3 regions of the Streptomyces sp. NBC_00377 genome follow, and region 2 is predicted to be linked to each of the others. Evidence: riboswitches for the same ligand, from Rfam matches in the RefSeq annotation. Region 2 holds a riboswitch; each other region holds the start of a gene.
The links. A riboswitch is a leader RNA that binds a small molecule or an ion and turns the genes downstream of it on or off. The one in region 2 is predicted to bind S-adenosylmethionine.
Positions count from the first base shown of each region.

Region 1: another riboswitch for S-adenosylmethionine. It lies ahead of OHS71_RS29755 (aminotransferase class V-fold PLP-dependent enzyme); the one in region 2 lies ahead of thrC (threonine synthase).
Region 3: another riboswitch for S-adenosylmethionine. It lies ahead of OHS71_RS06130 (amino acid ABC transporter permease); the one in region 2 lies ahead of thrC (threonine synthase).

Region 1 covers NZ_CP107958.1:6,711,390-6,714,656, reverse strand. The annotation lists gene OHS71_RS29765 (rhomboid family intramembrane serine protease) at 1-383, shown strand, start outside; gene OHS71_RS29760 (Lrp/AsnC family transcriptional regulator) at 380-661, shown strand; gene OHS71_RS29755 (aminotransferase class V-fold PLP-dependent enzyme) at 694-2,055, opposite strand; SAM riboswitch class IV at 2,236-2,352, opposite strand; gene trpD (anthranilate phosphoribosyltransferase) at 2,429-3,267, opposite strand, start outside.
Region 2 covers NZ_CP107958.1:5,049,833-5,053,099, forward strand. The annotation lists gene OHS71_RS22725 (glucosyl-3-phosphoglycerate synthase) at 79-1,023, opposite strand; SAM riboswitch class I at 1,194-1,359, shown strand; gene thrC (threonine synthase) at 1,378-2,691, shown strand; gene OHS71_RS22735 (MoaD/ThiS family protein) at 2,811-3,086, shown strand.
Region 3 covers NZ_CP107958.1:1,385,448-1,388,714, forward strand. The annotation lists gene OHS71_RS06120 (transporter substrate-binding domain-containing protein) at 1-37, opposite strand, end outside; gene OHS71_RS06125 (amino acid ABC transporter ATP-binding protein) at 123-926, opposite strand; gene OHS71_RS06130 (amino acid ABC transporter permease) at 923-1,903, opposite strand; SAM riboswitch class IV at 2,302-2,421, opposite strand; gene OHS71_RS06135 (glutathione S-transferase C-terminal domain-containing protein) at 2,488-3,267, opposite strand, start outside.

The DNA.
Region 1 (3,267 bases), 1.7 Mb from region 2:
CCGGGTCCGCGCAGTCCCTGGTGGGAGCCTCCGGGGCGATCTCCGCGGTGCTCGGCGCCTTTCTGTACCTGTTCCCCCGGGCGCGGGTCACCAGTCTCCTGCCGTTCCTGTTCTTCCTGCCGCTGCGGTTCCCCGCGTGGGTCGTGCTGCCCTGCTGGGCGGCCCTGCAATGGGCGGCGGCGGGGCGGGCCGCCCAGGGGCCCGGGGTGGCCTACCTGGCGCACCTGGTGGGCTTCGCGCTGGGACTCGGCTACGCGTGGGCCCGTTTCCGCGACGACGAGGGCCCGCAGGGCCGCCCGGGGAAGGCGGCGGCGAGAAGGGGGCGGGCGACTAGAGTGAGGGCCGCCCCAGCTCCGGCCCCCGAGGGAGAGAACCAGCCGTGATCACCGCGATCGTCCTCATCAAGACCAGCGTGGACCGGATCCCCGAGATCGCGGAGCGGATCGCTTCGCTGGACTCCGTGAGCGAGGTCTTCTCGGTCACCGGGACGTACGACCTCATCGCCATGGTGCGGGTGAAGGAGCACGAGGACCTGGCGGAGGTCATCCCGGGCAGCATCAGCAAGATCCCGGGAGTCGAGGGGACCGACACCCACGTGGCGTTCCGCACGTACTCGCAGCACGACCTGGAGGCGGCGTTCGCGATCGGGCTGGACTCCTGACCCGCTGACCACCGCCTCCCGCGGACCGTCGCTCAGACCGCGGGGACGCAGCGGCCGTCCTCCGTGCGGTACCGCCACTTCGCCCCGTCGCTCACCAGTTCACGGACCGCCGTCACGAAGCGCTCGACGTGCTCGTCCGGGGTTCCCGCGCCGAAGCTCACCCGGATCGCGTTGAGGGACCTCTCGCCGGGCGCCGCCTCGGGGGCGCCGCACTCGCCCTGGGTCTGCGGGTCGCCGCCCAGCAGCGTGCGGACCAGGGGGTGGGCGCAGAAGAGGCCGTCACGGACACCGATGCCGTACTCGGCCGAGAGGGCCGCGGCGAAGTGGGAGCTGTTCCAGCCCTCGACGACGAAGGAGATCACGCCGACCCGCGGGGCGTCGTCGCCGAACAGGGACAGCACCTTCACCTGCGGGACCTCGGCCAGCCCGGCCCGCACCCTCGCGATCAGGCGCTCCTCCCGCGCGACCAGGTTCTCGAAGCCGGCCTCGGTGAGCGCCTTGCAGGCCGAGGCGATCGAGTAGGCGCCGATCACGTTCGGGGAGCCGGCCTCGTGACGGGCGGCGCTCTCGTGCCACTCCACGTCCACCCCGCCGTCCTCGCGCCGCGTGACCTTACGGCTGGCGCCGCCGCCCGCGAGGTACGGGTCGGCCGCGACCAGCCAGTCGGCGCGGCCGGCCAGGACGCCGGCGCCGAAGGGCGCGTACAGCTTGTGTCCGGAGAAGGCGACCCAGTCGACGTCCAGGTCACGGACGGAGACCGGGTGGTGCGGGGCCAGCTGGGCGGCGTCCAGGACGATCCGGGCGCCGTGGGCGTGCGCCGCCGCCGCCAGCTCGCGCACCGGCCACAACTCGCCGGTGACGTTCGAGGCGCCGGTGACGCAGACCAGCGCCGGGCCGTGCGGGTCGCGGGCGGCCAGGGCGCGCTCCAGGGTCTCGACGGCCTGGCGCGGGGTGCGCGGGGCGTCGAGGTAGGTGACCCGGGCGTCCTTCCAGGGCAGCAGCGAGGCGTGGTGCTCGGTCTCGAAGACGAAGACCTGGCAGTCGGCCGGGAGGGCCCGCGCCAGCAGGTTGAGGGAGTCGGTCGTCGAGCGGGTGAAGACCAGCTGGTCGTCCGGACGGCAGTCGAGGAACTCGGTGACCGTGCGGCGGGCGTTCTCGAAGAGGTCCGTGGAGAGCTGGGAGAGGTAGCCGGCGCCGCGGTGGACGCTGCCGTAGTACGGGGCGTAGGCCGCCACGTCGTCCCAGACGCGCTGGAGGGCGGGGGCGCTGGCCGCGTAGTCGAGCGCCGCGTAGGCGACCGTGCCGCCCGTCACCAGCGGCACGGTGACATCCCGGCCGAGAACGGGCAGCTGGGCACAGATCGTACGGGTGGCGGCAGCGGTGGGGACAGACATGGCGAACTCCCGTGAGAGGCAAGGGGGAACCACCGTGCGAGCGGGCATGGCTCGAGCACGGGGGAAGGTGAAAGGGGTGTGCGGAGGCGGGGCTCTACGCCCTATCGCATTCGCTTGCTCACGGAAGGCTCCCTCGAACGACCAGGACCCCTGGCGGTGCTCACTCGAAAGAGTGCGAGGGGTCCGCGCTTGCCGTAGACCTCGCTGCCTACGGCCTGGTCCTCACCCGGGGCACCCCGCCACGGACGGAGGGTTGCCGGACAGTCGGCCGGGGCCTCATGACTGTCACTCATGACCTGGTACAGGAACGTACGTGAGGTGATCGCCGTCCCGCAACCCGTGTCCGGATCGCGGGACGGCGAACTGTGGACCGCTACGCGTTGCTGGCGGCCACCCAGCGCTCCAGGGCCCGCTTGGCCGCGCCCGAGTCGATCGACTCCGTCGCCCTCGCCATACCGGCCCGCAACTGCTCCGCAAGGGTCCCGGTGCCCGGCTCGAGCGCCACCAGCGCCGCCGCCGAGTTCAGCAGCACGGCGTCCCGCACGGGTCCCGTGTCGCCCTCCAGGAGGCGGCGGGCGACCTCCGCGTTGTACGAGGGGTCCCCGCCCCGCAGCGCCTCGACCGGCACCAGGTCGAGGCCGACGTCACGCGGGTCGAAGGTCTCCTCGGCGACCTTGCCGTCGCGCACGACCCACACGTGGGAGGTGGCCGTGGTGGTCAGCTCGTCGAGGCCGTCGTCGCCCCGGAAGACGAGGGAGGAGTTGCCGCGCTCGGCGAAGACGCCCGCGACGACCGGCGCCATGCGCGGGTCGGCGACCCCCACCGCCTGGGCCCGTACCCGGGCCGGGTTGGTCAGCGGGCCGAGCACGTTGAACACCGTGCGGATGCCCAACTGGCCGCGCGCCGCGCCCACGTGACGCAGCGCCGGATGGAACTTGACCGCGAAGCAGAAGGTGATCCCGGCCTCCTGGGCCACCTCGGCCACCCGCTTCGGGGTCAGCTCCAGATTGACGCCGAGCTTCTCCAGGACGTCCGAGGCGCCGGACGCCGAGGACGCTGCCCGGTTGCCGTGCTTGACGACCGTGGCACCGGTGCCGGCCACGACGATCGCCGACATGGTGGAGATGTTGACCGTCTTCGCGCCGTCGCCGCCCGTGCCGACGATGTCGACGGTCGGTCCCGGCACCTCGATGAGGTTGGCGTGCTCGTACA
Region 2 (3,267 bases):
CCGAGGATCCGCAAGGCCTTCACTCGTTCAGGAGCACGCTTCAGTGATCGCTGTCACCGGCCTCCGTGGACAGCACAACTAGGCCACCTTCCGGGTCGCGTACTCCGCGATCTCCGCCATCGGCGGCCGTTCCTCGGTGTCCACGGAGTAGGTGCGCGGCTCGAAGCCGTCGGAGCTGCGTTCGAACTGGGTGAGGGACGGGCGGATCAGGTGTCCGCGGGCCAGCCGGAGCTGGGCGGTGCGGTAGATGGCCGCCGCCATCCGGCCCAGCGCCTGGCCGTCCTGGTGGCGGTGCTTGCGCACACCGACGTCGACCTGGGCGAGGGCGTCCAGGCCCACCAGGTGCAGGGCGTCGACCAGCATGCCCAGCTCCACTCCGTAGCCGACGGGGAACGGCAACTGCTCCAGCAGGCTGCGGCGGGCCGCGTACTCGCCGCCGAGCGGCTGCACGAACCCGGCCAGCTGCGGCCAGTGCATGTTGAGCAGCGGGCGGGCCATCAGCTCGGTGACCCTTCCGCCCTGGCCGGCCGCCCCGCCCAGCGGACGGTCGTACATGGCCTTGACCAGGTTCACCCCGGGGTCGGTGAGCAGCGGGCCGACGATCCCCGAGACGAAGTCGGAGGAGAACTCCCGCAGGTCGGCGTCGATGAAACAGACGATGTCCCCGGTGGTGGCCAGCAGCGAGCGCCACAGGACCTCGCCCTTGCCCGGCACGGCCGGTATGCGCGGCAGGATGTCGTCCCGGTGGACGACGCGCGCCCCGGCCGCCGCGGCCACCTGGGACGTACGGTCGGTCGACCCCGAGTCGACGACGACTATCTCGTCGACGAGCGGGACCTGGTGCATGAGGTCGTGCCGGATGATCGCGACGATGTCACCGACCGTCTCCTCCTCGTTCAGCGCGGGCAGGACGACGGACACCGACTGGTTGGTGGCGCGCTTCGCGGCCAGGATCCCGTGCAGCGGACGGTCGGTCAGGGACCAGGAGCGGGTGGCCAGCCAGCGCTCGGTTTCTTGAAGCACAGTCTGCGGCTCCTCACTGTCGTGATCACACCGGGTGCACGGAGGGTGACCGTGTGATCCATCTCGCGGTTCGGACGACTATCTCAACTGTCCTGGCCTTCGGTTACAGTCTTGAACAACGCGGATGACCATCGCATGTCCGAGGTCGCCCCCCGTTCACAACTTCATACCGCTCATCCAGAGGGGCAGAGGGATACGGCCCGATGAAGCCCCGGCAACCCTCCAGCCGGTCTCGTGACGATCACTGATTCACTTCGTGGTCGCTCCGCGGGGCTCCCGGCTCGGGAAGGTGCCAAATCCGTCTCACGGCGAGATGCGTCGTGAGGAAGATGAGGAGAAAGGGCCTCGCCTCACATGGCTGCGCAGACTGTTGCAAGCACGACTGATGCAAGCACCACCGACTCTACGACGACCTCGGCTGCCGACCTCGGTCCGGCCACCGCGTTGAGCTGCCGCGAGTGCGGCCACCGGGTGCCTCTCGGCCCGGTCTTCGCCTGCGAGGAGTGTTTCGGCCCGCTCGAGATCGCGTACGACTTCTCCTCCTACGACACGGAGGAGCTCCGCAAGCGCATCGAGGCGGGACCCGCGAACATCTGGCGCTACGCGCCGCTGCTGCCCGTCCCCGCGGATGTGGCCGACAAGCCCAACATCAACCCCGGCTGGACCAAGCTCGTGCAGGCCGACAACCTCGCCCGCGAGCTGGGCGTCGAGGCCGGCAAGCTGTTCGTCAAGGACGACTCCGGCAACCCGACGCACTCCTTCAAGGACCGCGTCGTCGCCCAGGCCATCGAGGCCGCCCGCGCGTTCGGCTTCACCACGCTGTCCTGCTCCTCCACGGGCAACCTGGCCGGCGCCGTCGGCGCGGCAGCCGCCCGGGCCGGCTTCCGGTCCTGCGTGTTCATCCCGCACGACCTGGAGCAGGGCAAGGTCGTCATGGCCGCGATCTACGGCGGCGAGCTCGTCGGCATCGAGGGCAACTACGACGACGTCAACCGCTTCTGCTCCGAGCTCATCGGCGACTCGGCGGGCGAGGGCTGGGGCTTCGTCAACGTCAACCTGCGGCCGTACTACGCCGAGGGCTCCAAGACGCTGGCGTACGAGATCTGCGAGCAGCTCGGCTGGCGGCTGCCGGACCAGCTGGTCGTGCCGATCGCCTCCGGGTCCCAGCTGACGAAGATCGACAAGGGCCTCCAGGAGCTGATCAAGCTCGGGCTGGTCGAGGACAGGCCGTACAAGATCTTCGGTGCGCAGGCCGAGGGCTGCTCCCCGGTCTCCGTCGCCTACAAGGCCGGGCACGACGTGGTGCGCCCGCAGAAGCCGAACACCATCGCCAAGTCGCTGGCCATCGGCAACCCGGCGGACGGTCCGTACGTCCTCGACATCGCCCGGCGCACCGGCGGCGCGGTGGAGGACGTGAACGACGAGCAGATCGTCGACGCGATCAAGCTGCTGGCGCGGACCGAGGGCATCTTCGCCGAGACCGCCGGCGGGGTGACGGTGGGTGTGACGCGCAAGCTGATCGAGAACGGTCTTCTCGACCCGACACTCATCACCGTCGTGCTGAACACCGGCGACGGTCTGAAGACGCTGGACGCGGTGGCCGACACCGGTCTGACCGCGACCATCCGCCCGACCCTGGAGTCGTTCCGGGACGCGGGTCTCGGCTGAGAGATTCGTTGTCCGTCTGCGGCGCGTGGGGCCGGCCGCCCCCGCGCGGCGGCAGCCGCACGATCCAGACAGCCCCGCGCCCCTCAGGGGGCGCTCCGCCCGACCGGAGGTCGAAAGCCATGAGCGTTACCGTCCGCATCCCCACCATCCTTCGCACCTACACGGGTGGCGCCGCCGAGGTGAAGGCCGAGGGGGCGACCCTGGGCGAGGTCATCTCCGACCTGGAGAAGAACCACACCGGCATCGCCGCCCGGGTCCTGGACGACCAGGGCAAGCTGCGCCGGTTCGTCAACGTGTACGTGAACGACGACGACGTGCGCTTCGAGCAGGGTCTTGAGACGGCCACTCCGGACGGCGCGGGGATCTCCATCATTCCCGCGGTCGCTGGCGGCTGAAGGACGGCCGTTCGGCGCCCGTCGGTACCCGCTGGTAGTACCCACCGGTAGTAACCGTCGGTAACAGTGATTACCGAGTGTTCATCGAATTGCCCTCTCCGCGATAGAAGCGGAGGGGGCAATTCAGTGTGGTTGAGCGCGGTACAGTTGGGGAACCCGGTCCCGATCACCGGTTCCGGCG
Region 3 (3,267 bases), 3.7 Mb from region 2:
CGCGAATCAGGCTGCGTCGGGTGAAGTGGGCAGACATGGCCGTCCTTTGTGACTGGTGTGACGTGACTGGTGTGACCGGGTGAGAGGGTGGGCGTGGGGGGAAGTCGTGGTGGGCTTCGGTGTCAGAGCACCTTGCTGAGGAAGTCCCGTGTCCGCTCGTGCTGCGGTCGGTCGAGGACCTCGGAGGGCGGACCCTGCTCGATGATCCTGCCGCCGTCGATGAAGACGACCTTGTCGGCGACCTCGCGGGCGAAGCCGACCTCGTGGGTGACGATGACGAGGGTGGTGCCGCTGGTCGCCAGGTCCTTGATGACGGCGAGGACCTCGCCGACGAGTTCGGGGTCGAGTGCGGAGGTCGGCTCGTCGAAGAGGATGACGCCGGGGCGCAGCGCGAGGGCGCGGGCGATGGCGACCCGCTGCTGCTGCCCACCGGACAACTGCCTGGGATAGGCGGCGGCCCTGTCGGCGAGACCGACCCGGCCGAGCAGTTCGCGGGCCAGCTCCAGGGCCTGCGGCTTGGCGAGTTTGCCGGTGGCGACCGGCGCGGCGGCGACGTTGTCCAGCACGGTCAGGTGCGGGAAGAGGTTGAAGTTCTGGAAGACGAAGCCGATCCGGCTGCGCTGGGTCAGGATGGCCCGCTCGCTCAGCTCCCTCAGCCGGTCGCGGTGCCGTCGGACGCCGATCGGCTCCCCGTTGACGCTGACGTAGCCGATCTCGGGCTTCTCCAGGTGGTTGATGACCCGCAGCAGGGTGGACTTCCCGGAGCCGGACGGGCCGAGGACGACGGTGACCTCGCCGGGCCGCACGGTCAGGTTCACCCCCTCCAGGACCCGGTGGGCGCCGTACCACTTGTGCACGTCGTGCACCTCGACGGCGGCGGGCACGACCCCGGCCTGCTCGGCGCTCCGCACGGTCTCGGTGGTCATACGGCGGCCTCCCGGCGGATGCGGGCCCGCAGATCACCGAGGCCGGTCCGCAGCTTCTGCAACGGCGTCGGCGGCAGGGAGCGCGTGGCGCCCCGGGCGAAGTACCGCTCGACGTAGAACTGGACGACGGACACGAGGCTCGTCAGGATCAGGTACCAGACGGTGACGACCAGCAGCAGCGGCACGATGTCACCGGGGTAGGTGGACCCCATGGTCTGCGCGGTCCCGAACAGGTCGAGCAGCGACACGTAGAACACCAGCGAGGTGGACTTGACCAGGCCGATCAGCTGGTTGACGTAGTTCGGGGTGATCGAGCGCAGGGACTGCGGGAAGACGATCTTCCAGAACTGGTAGCGCTTGGGCAGACCGAGCGCGGCGGCCGCCTCGTGCTGGCCCTGGTCGACGGAGAGGATGCCGCCGCGGACCACTTCCGCGGCGTAGGCCGCCTCGTTGAGGCTGAGGCCGATGACGGCGATCACCATGTCGGTGGCCAGCCGCGACTCGTCGAAGCGGAAGAACGCCGGGCCGAAGGGAACACCCACGCTCAAAGTCTGGTAGAGGGCGCTGAAGTTGTAGAGGAACAGCAGCACCACGATCAGCGGGATGGAGCGCAGCGCCCAGACGTAGGTCCAGCTGACCGCCCGCAGCACCGGGCTCCTGGAGAGCCGGGCGAGGGCGAGCAGGATGCCGCCGAGGAGGCCCAGCACAGCGCTGTAGGCGGCCACTTCGAGGGTGATCAGCAGTCCGTCGAGGATCGCCGGCCGCAGGAACCAGTAGCCGAAGCGGTCCCACTGGTAGAAGGGGTTGGAGACCAGCCCGTGGGCGAACTGCGCCACCAGGACCAGGACCACCGCGGTGGCGATCCAGCGGCCCGGCCGGCGCAGCGGCTGGACCCGCTGGGCGGTGAGCTTCGGCGACGGGACGTCGACGGCGGGCGCGGCCTCGGCGAGGGTCACGGCGCCTGGGGGTTCACTCATGAAGGGCTCCGGCGGGAGTCGGACACCCCGGGTCACGGCGGACGTGTGCGGCGGTGCGCGCTTCGGCGGGGCGGCGGGGACCGCTCGGCGGCAGCGAACAGGGCACGGCGCACGGACGCGTACGGAGGACCGGGGTGGGGCGGACGACGGCGCACCGCTCGGGCGGTGTTCGTCAGGAACGCGGCGGCGGGGCTGCGCGGTCGAGGGGGTTGGTTCAGCCCCGACAGCGGGCACGGCCCGGTGCGGTACACAGTGCGCTGTTCACACGCAGGAGATCGACGGCGCGGTTGGCGACGAGGATGTCGAGGTACGGCCGTACGCAGCCCCGGGGGCGGCGGGCCGCCGTCCGATGTGCTGCGTACATGTCCGTCACCATCTCTGTTCCGGCCCCCGAGGGGCACTCGCGCTTACCGATACGTCATTACCGAAACGTCGGTCCGGTCGTCACCTGGGGCACCCCACCGCGGAGCGAGGGTTGCCGGTCAGCAAGCCAGGGCTTGTTGCTGACGCTCATGACCGTTCTGGGCCGTAAGTAAGACAGTCACCCGAACGAATGTCAACGGCGGTCCGGTGGATGGACAGGGTCAGGGCCGTTCGAGCTGCGGTCGGACCGCCGTGCCGTCCGCCGCGTGGGTCGCCCAGTCCAGGATCTGGACAGCGGCGCCGGCGGCTTCCAGGCCCTGGCAACGGGCTTGGTGGCGGCGGGAGATGGCGTCCAGGTCGAGGTGGGAGCCGAAGGCCGGGTGGGCGGCCAGACGGCGCGCGTAGGCCCACAGGGCGGGGTGGTCGGCGACCCGGTGCACGACGGCGGCGTCGAGGTGATGGCGGTGCACGGTGTCGAGCTGGACCAGCGCGACCCACAACTCCACGTCGGCTGCCGTGATCTGATCACTGATCAGGTGTTCGTGGGCGCCGATCCCCCGTTCCAGCACGCCGAGCGTGGTGAGCAGCGTGTCGAGCGCTGCGGCGCGCTCCTCCTCCCCGGTGTCGGCCGCTCCGGCCCGCTGTGCGGCCTCCTCGATGCCCTGGGCGCACATCCGCTCGACGGCCTCGATCTGCGATTCGGCGCCGCCCGGGTACAGGGTGGCGCGGCTGCCGCCGAAGTGCCGGGCGAGGTCGCGGGCGATGTCAGGGCCGTGGCTGCTGACGATGCGCCCGGACCAGTCGTCGCTGAGGACCGGCGCGAGGGCGGGCCCTGTGTACCGGTGCGCGCTGGCGTCGTACAGGGGGCGCAGCGCGGAGTGGCCTCCGTCGGCGCAGTCGGGGACGGCGGGCAGAAAGGTGACCGGGCAGGCCCGGTCCAGACCCAGGAGGCTGTGGGTGACGGCGATGCGCAGACAGTCGGGGTCGGCGGCCGCCAGGTG